Regions from separate parts of the Butyrivibrio fibrisolvens genome, predicted to be linked through region 2. Evidence: riboswitches for the same ligand, from Rfam matches in the RefSeq annotation. Region 2 holds a riboswitch; the other holds the start of a gene.

Region 1 (4,221 bases), 1.2 Mb from region 2:
AGACCTGCTTCGTTAGAGAACACACCTCTTTTCATACCCCACTGAACAGCCATAGCTACGCCGCTGCCTACAATACCGCCGCCTACAGCGCGCATACCAAAGGCACTCTTGATGATGGAAGTAAATACAGCACAGAACTGATCGATGTGCACAAGGCATACGATGATAGCACATATCATATAGATGATAGCCATGAATGGGACGAGCTTCTCTGTAACAGAAGCAATCCTCTTAAGACCACCTACTATAACAAGGGCTGCAATGATCATAAGAAGGATACCAGTGACTATGCTGGGAACACCAAAAGCGGTATTCATATTAACAGCGATAGAATTGATCTGGCCCATGTTGCCTATACCAAAAGAAGCGAATATACAGAATATACTAAAAAGAACAGCAAGTATAGAACCGATATACCTGCATCCTGGCTTTGAACCAAGACCATCGCTAAGGTAGTACATGGCACCGCCGCACCATTCATTGCGTTCATTTCTTCTGCGGTAGTAGATACCAAGGACATTTTCTGAGAAATTGGTCATCATTCCAAAGAAAGCGACGATCCACATCCAGAATATTGCACCGGGACCTCCGGAAACGATGGCAGCAGCAACACCTGCGATATTGCCGGTTCCTATCGTAGCTGCAAGGGCAGTACATAGGCTCTGGAACTGGGATATCTGCGTGTCATTCTTCTTAGTATGCGCAGTTACATGAGAGTCTTTGAATATTCCGCCGATGGTATTGGATATCCAGTGCTTGATATGTGATATCTGGAAAAAGCGGGTAAGGCATGTCATAAGGATTCCGGTTCCTACCAAGAGGATAAGCATTGGAAGTCCCCATACAAAGCCGTTTACAGCGTTGTTGACGTTTTCTACCGTAGATAAAAAATTATTCATAATACTCTCCGTTCCTGTAATCTAGTGTGCTGACTCATTTATATTTGACCAAATATGAATGAGTTGGTGCACTGGCATCGATGTGGCATTAAAAAAGCAATATCCAAGTAATGCATAAACATGCACTTCTTTACTTTACCACATTAAAACAACAAAATAAAGAGAAAAAATGTCCATACATAAAAACATTTGTCTTTGCTGGACGTATTTTTTGTTAAAATTTTACATACCAATCAAACTGGTATTAATTATTTTTGCATAATTGGTAATATCATCAAGATCAGATCAGTGTTATATTATCTGAAACAAAAAGTCTGAGTGAATAATATCTCATCCATCTTTTGACATGCTTCATTATCTATCGTCATATGATGGCTAAGGAAACTTATGACACCTGACCCATATGATATTAATTCGCTTATAAAGGGAGGACATTATGAAAAAGACAGAAAAGAACCAAAGACTATTAAAGCTTGCATATGCAGGTCTTATGGCTGCACTTTGTTATGTAGGATATACAGTATTTCCTGCAATAGATGCGGCGGGAACCAAGATTCATGTAGGTAATGCATTTGTTGTGCTTGGAGCACTGCTTCTTGGCGGCGTATATGGCGGCTTTGCAGGTGCTATTGGACTTTCAATAGCGGATATCCTCGGCGGATTTGCAGCAACAGCTCCCAGAACATTTATCTGTAAGCTGCTTATAGGACTTATCGTAGGCCTTGTTGCACATAAAGTTGCAAGCATATCCCACAATCATGATAAGGCTTATATTGTAAGATGGTCCATAATTGCAGCAGTAGCCGGTCTTGCTTTTAACTGCGTGTTTGAGCCGATCCTTAAATATATCTGGTATACCATTCTCATACCTAATGCAGACAAAGCCCAGTCAGCCATCGGTTCACTTCTTGCAGTTACCAGTACAGTGACTGTTATCAATGCTGTTACCAATTCCATAATAGGAGTGATCATATATCTTGCACTTCGTCCTGTTCTATTTAAGACAGGTCTTCTTGGAGCAGTAGATGGAAACTATTCTGAATCCAAAACAGTTGCATAAAAATGTATTTGACAAGTATATAAAAACTAATCTATACTATGTGGCGTAAGCTTATGCTTACATAAAATTAAATACTAATAATAAACTTCGGGGCTGGGTGCGATTCCCAACCGGCGGTATAGCCCGCGAGCCTTATGGCATGACCTGGTGAGATTCCGGGGCCGACAGTAAAGTCTGGATGAGAGAAGTAGGATTACCTTCGTACTTGTATCTATAGTTATAAGATTATATCAATATTGATGATATAGCTATTATTGTATGTAGCTACTTATTATCGGATTAGTAGTATTATCATAATTACTATTTATTGATATAAATACAGATATAGTATATGAATCTTTAAGATGGTGATGTGTCTCTTTCCGAAGGGGCACATTTTTTATTGGTTCTAAGGGGATAATTCTTATCATATTAGTCGGTATTCTTCTGGGCTTATAATATCTAAGCCATTTACTCATCATCTTATCGGATTCCCATATCCCCGAAGAAAAGGGGGAACAATTGAATCAAAACAACCTAGTATGCACTGCTTCGCAGTATGTTAATTCCTCAATAGAATCTGATCTTGATCCGCAATATATGAGGCGAGCTATCGAACTGGCACTATCAGCCAAGGGACGTACTAATCCCAATCCCATGGTAGGAGCAGTGATAGTCAAGGATGGCAGAGTTATAGGTGAAGGCTATCATCACAGATATGGCGATCTTCATGCTGAAAGGGATGCTATAAGGCATCTTAAGGAAAGCGCTCAGGGTGGGACTATATATGTGACTCTTGAGCCGTGCTGTCATTATGGCAAACAGCCTCCCTGCACACTTGCCATAGTAGAAGCGGGGATAGAGAGAGTAGTTATAGGCTCAAGAGATCCTAACCCTCTTGTAGGTGGTAAGGGCACAGCCTTTCTAAGAGAGCATGGGATAGAAGTAGTAGAAGATTACCTAAAGGATGAGTGCGATGCTATAAACCCTGTTTTCTTCCATTATATTACTGGCAAAGAACCATATGTGGCCTTGAAGTACGCGATGACAGCTGATGGCAGGATCGCTACAGACTTTGGGGATTCCAAATGGATCACAGGAGAAAGTGCCAGGGCATACGTCCATGAGCTTAGGAACTACTACACAGGTATTCTTGTAGGGATAGGTACTGTTCTTACTGATGATCCGATGCTGACCTGCCGGCTTCCGGGAACCAGAAATCCTATAAGGATTGTCATGGATAGTCACTTGAAGATCCCCCTTGACTGCAATCTGGTAAAGACTGTAAATGAGGCGCCATTAATAGTTGCCTGCCTGGACAAGTATCTTCATGATGGGGCCGATGATCTGGAATATTCAGATGCTATTAGAAAAAAGATATCTGCGCTTAAGTCCATGGGAGTTACTGCGCTGGGAGTAGCTTCTAATGGTGAAGTAAGATGTGGTCAGGATGATCTTACGGATGCATCTAAGAATAGGCATGTAGATGAAGGCGAGCATATAAGTGTTGATGACCTTTTGCGTCAGCTTGGCCTGCTCCATATAGACGGGATACTGGTAGAAGGCGGCAAGCATATAAATGCAGCATTCCTTGAAGCCGGCAAAGTCAACAAGATATACACATTTGTTGGTGCGCAGATAGTAGGAGGTATAGGTATATATACACCTGTAGCAGATATCGGGATTACCAAAATGAAAGAGAGTATAAGATTGTCTGATCCAGAGATAAGAGCTTTTGATACAGATGTGCTGATCGAGTATGAAGTAAAACGAAAAAACAATAATGATAATGCCCCAGACAGAAGGTAAAACATATGTTCACAGGAATAATTGAAGAAAAGGGAAAGCTCCTTGCAAAGCATCTGCAAGGCACAAGCTCCTATATCCGAGTAGGAGCTCACATGGTTTTGGAAGGTACTAATATAGGAGACAGCATAGCAGTTAACGGCGTATGCCTTACAGTCACTTCCATGGACGATACATCATTCACGGCAGATGTCATGCCGGAAACCCTTAACAGGACAGGACTTGGAAGCCTTAAAACTATGGAGCATGTCAATCTTGAAAGAGCGATGGCAGCAGACGGTAGGTTTGGCGGTCACATAGTCAGTGGCCATATAGACGGAACGGGCAGGATCGTATCACTTATACGAGATAGCATAGCTATTCGCGTAACTATAGAAGCTTCTGAAGATATCTTAAGCCTGATCATAGAAAAAGGTTCCATCTGTATAGATGGCATCAGCCTTACTGTTACTGATGTTGGTAGTAAGACCTTCAGCG
Region 2 (4,221 bases):
CTACCCTTAGCTGTAACTGTGCCGGATGGACATCCAAGATTGAGATTGATTTCATCATAGCCCATGGAGGTGAGCTTTTTGAAGATCCATATGAGCTCTTTGGAACTGTTGGCCAGAACCTGAGGTACGACCCTCATCCCTTCGTTGTTGGCAGGATCTATCTCCCTCTCATCACGCTTTTTGATATAGTGATCGGGAAATACACTAATAAAAGGGGTGAAATATGTATCCACCCCTCCAAAATACTTATTGTGAAGCTGTCTGTACAGATATGTTGTGATGCCCTCCATGGGCGCATAATATATGTTCATCTATATAAATCCTAAAAATAACTTATTTACCGGCAAGGAACTTGTCGATGTGATCCTCAATGATCTTCATGAGTCTTGTTCTTGCTTCTACACTAGCCCATGCAATATGAGGTGTTATAAGAAGCTTAGTGCTGTCCTTGATCTTAAGAAGAGGATTGGACTCTTCGATTGGTTCAACAGAGAGTACGTCAAGACCCGCAGCACGGATAGTTCCGTTTTCAAGAGCATCAGCAAGATCCTTCTCGTTAACAATAGGACCACGTCCAAGGTTTAAGAGAATTGCAGATTTCTTCATCTTGGAAAGGGCGTCCTTATTAATCAGGTTGGCGGTTGCGTCATTAAGCGGTGCATGAATAGATATAATATCGGATGTTTCTAATAATTCGTCAAAAGAAACTTCCTTATATTCTGAGTCATGATTTTTACCAGAGGTTGAATAGTAGATTACATTGCATCCAAAAGCCTTGGCAACGCTTGCAACCTGTCTTCCGATAGCACCAAGACCGATTATACCATATGTCTTACCGCAGAGCTCTCCAAATCTTTTTTCAAAATGTGTGAACATAAAATCTTTGGTATATCCGTCTGTCTTAACATAGTTGTCATAGTATGCAAGGTTTTCAAAAAGATAGAACAAAAGAGCAAAGGTGTGCTGTGTAACTGTCTGAGTAGAATATCCTGCAACATTGCGCCATTCAATGCCTTTTGATGCAAGATAGTCAAGATCGAGATTATTGACACCTGTTGCTGTGACACATACAAGCTTTAGATTCTTGGCAGTTCCGATTGTCTTTTCATTGATCGGGACTTTGTTAAGGATGATAATATCTGCATCCTCGACCCTTGCAGGAACTTCCTCCGGCTTTGAGAAGTCATGTATCACAACTTCTCCAAATCTGTTAAAAGGGGTTAGATCAATATCTTCACCTATTGTTTTGCGGTCAAGAAATACGATTTTCATAAGTGGCCTCCATATTCTTAGATTGATATATTTACTTATCAATATTATTTTTAGATTTTGAAATAGACCTATGTCATTCATCATAATATATCGCCCTAAGACCTATTTCAAGATGAAAATACCTGTGGAGCAGTTGTATAAGTAAAAACTGAAAATTCGCCTTACCCCAAATGGTGGCGTATGTTTGGCAAGTGCTAAGTTTGAACAAAAATAAGTTGCAAAAAATTTATTTGACCTATTGACTCATATTACATTGCGTATTAACATAGCATTTGAAAACAAAATAAAACTTCGGGGTTGGGTGAGATTCCCTACCGGCGGTATAGTCCGCGAGCTTTGATAGCATGAACCGGTGTGATTCCGGTACCGACAGTAAAGTCTGGATGGAAGAAGGATATGCAGATCTTATGATCTGTAGGATTATGGATGAATTGTTAGCCCCGGATATATGCCGGAGCTTTTTTTGTATGTAACACAAAAGTCCGATATGTCCCAAACTGTGAATTTATGCTGGCAAAAGATGAAAATGCCCACAAAAATCACGCTTCTAAGGATACGCATTCATCCGGATTCCTAAATTCACAACGCAGGCGTAAAACCAATAATTCCCGAAAATAACACATGTGTACAGACATAGGAGGGATAAAGAAATGACCAATGGATTATTTGCTAGTATTGCAGAAAATGTAGAGTATTTGATAGGTTTTGCGATCATCATCGCAGCGGCCTTTGCAATCGCTATCGTATGTGAGAAGCTGGCACAGAAGATCAACGGAATTAAAGAGCCCATGCTCAGCACCAGAAAGGTAGTAGTTATAGGAACATTTGCAGCTATATCTGTTGTTCTTATGATGTTCGAGATTGCGCTTCCTTTTGCACCATCTTTCTATAAGCTGGATCTTTCTGATCTTCCTGCTCTTATCGGTGCATTTTCATTTGGGCCGATGGCAGGCGTTATGATCGAGTTTGTGAAGATTCTCTTAGAGCTTGTTATTAGAGGAACTTCTACAGCATTTGTAGGAGAACTTGCCAATTTTGTTATAGGATGCTGCTTCATACTTCCGGCATCTATTATCTATACTTTCAAAAAGACCCGCACTATGGCGCTTATATCCTGTATTATCGGAACACTTGTTATCACTATTGTAGGAAGCCTTATGAACGCATTCTACCTGCTCCCTGCGTATAGCGCACTGTACGGAATGCCTATAGATGCATTTGTAGGAATGGGTGCTGAAGCTAATAATAACGTTACAAGTATCTGGACACTTGTATTGTACTGTGTAGTTCCTCTCAATCTTATCAAGGGCGGTATTGATTCTATTATTACAGTATTTGTATATAAGAGGATCAGCGTAATCCTTAAGAATGTTACATTTGTACCGGCTTCAAGAAAGAAAACATATGCAGAATAATTTTTTTGGAGCTTATGATCTGAATTTGATAGATCATCTGTATAGTAGGCAGTGGCAGTTTATAATGTCACTGCTTATATTTTTAGTTAAAGAGAAAAAGGCAGTGTACAAATGCCCCCGGATATTGCACCTACTAAGCAGGAAGCTATAAATAAAGTCTTAGATAATTCCGATATACAAATTGAGATAGTGTCGTCGATTTAGTGTACGGATTCTTTTGTATTTAATTAAATGTGAATGATCCGGCACACTGGTAAAAGTAGTAGTTGCAAGGATGCGTATATAGAGATTGCTTCACCGGATATGATCAGTGATAGAAGCGTATATCTCTTAGGAAAGGAGTCTGTTATGGCATTATCAAATGATATCGCGCGTATAAGCGCGGCACAGTCTATGTATGACACTTCGTCATACAATAAATCCGTCAAAAAAGAAGAGCAGTCAGATAAAACCAAAGCAGCTGAAAACAAGAATACACCAAAGGTTACAGGCAGGACAGTAGGTGATGTTCAGTTAAGTGAAAAGGCTGCAAAGTTCTATGAGAAGTTTAAAGCCAAATTTCCCGGCATGGACTTCGTCCTGGTATCCAAGGATATGAAAGAACAGGTCGAGGCCAATGCTGCTGCATATGGCAAGGCCAATAAGACAGTAGTTCTTATCGATGATGAGAAAATCGAGAGAATGGCTAATGATGAGAAGTATGCAAGCAAGATAGAAGCAACTATCAAAGGTGCAGAAGCTCAGATCAAAGCCCTTAGTAGCGGTCTTGCATCTACAGGAGCAGATGTTCAAGGATACGGCATGAAGATTAATGATGACGGCACAGCTACACTTTTTGCAACATTAAAGAACTCTTCAAAGGCTCAGAAAGCCCGCATTGAGAAAAAAGCAGCCAAGAAGAAGGCGGAAGAAAAGGCAGCCAGGAAACTGGAAGAAAAGAAAGCCCATAAGAAGGATAAAGACAGGGATATCAGCAATAAACATATTAGCGATAAGGATGAAAAAGTTGCAGATAATACTAACAAAACAAGGGACAAAGATAGAATTCCTGATGAAGATGAGTATGTAACAATTACAGCAAATACCGCTGATGAACTCCTAAAAAAGATAGCAGATCAGGCTATGCTCTTTAGAAGCGACAGCGTCAGAACACAGGAAGAAATGATGGTAGGACAGCACTTTGATTTTAACATATAGACTACCGCCAGTATTTTGATTTTTAACTAATACTACCCAACTTGGACGGACCTGCCCCTGCAAAGACTTTGGAGATGCCGGTCCGTTCAAGTGGGTGGTTTTAGTTTTGCAAAAGCAGGGATTGCCTCTACAGATCAATCCCTGCTTTTGTTACGCTATATAGGAATAAGACATCGCCCTCCATAAGCACCAGATTGCCTCTTGGTACGAGGGGCCTATTACCACGTCTTATCATCACGATAAAAGTAGTTCTGGAGATATCAAGCTCATCAATCCTTAGGCCTATCCAGGAGTGCCCGTATTCAAGTTTCATCTCTTTGAAATTGATGAACTTGTC

Evidence for each region. A riboswitch is a leader RNA that binds a small molecule or an ion and turns the genes downstream of it on or off. The one in region 2 is predicted to bind FMN.
Region 1: another riboswitch for FMN. It lies ahead of ribD (bifunctional diaminohydroxyphosphoribosylaminopyrimidine deaminase/5-amino-6-(5-phosphoribosylamino)uracil reductase RibD); the one in region 2 lies ahead of I7804_RS14130 (ECF transporter S component).

The regions. Positions count from the first base shown of each region.
Region 1 is NZ_CP065800.1:451,359-455,579, reverse strand. Features, by position in the region: gene I7804_RS01870 (alanine/glycine:cation symporter family protein) at 1-899, opposite strand, end outside; gene I7804_RS01865 (ECF transporter S component) at 1,336-1,959, shown strand; FMN riboswitch at 2,039-2,153, shown strand; gene ribD (bifunctional diaminohydroxyphosphoribosylaminopyrimidine deaminase/5-amino-6-(5-phosphoribosylamino)uracil reductase RibD) at 2,539-3,747, shown strand; gene ribE (riboflavin synthase) at 3,753-4,221, shown strand, end outside.
Region 2 is NZ_CP065800.1:3,391,137-3,395,357, reverse strand. Features, by position in the region: gene I7804_RS14140 (tRNA dihydrouridine synthase) at 1-311, opposite strand, end outside; gene I7804_RS14135 (D-2-hydroxyacid dehydrogenase) at 334-1,272, opposite strand; FMN riboswitch at 1,556-1,671, shown strand; gene I7804_RS14130 (ECF transporter S component) at 1,923-2,687, shown strand; gene I7804_RS14125 (DUF6033 family protein) at 3,036-3,884, shown strand; gene I7804_RS14120 (ion transporter) at 4,012-4,221, opposite strand, start outside.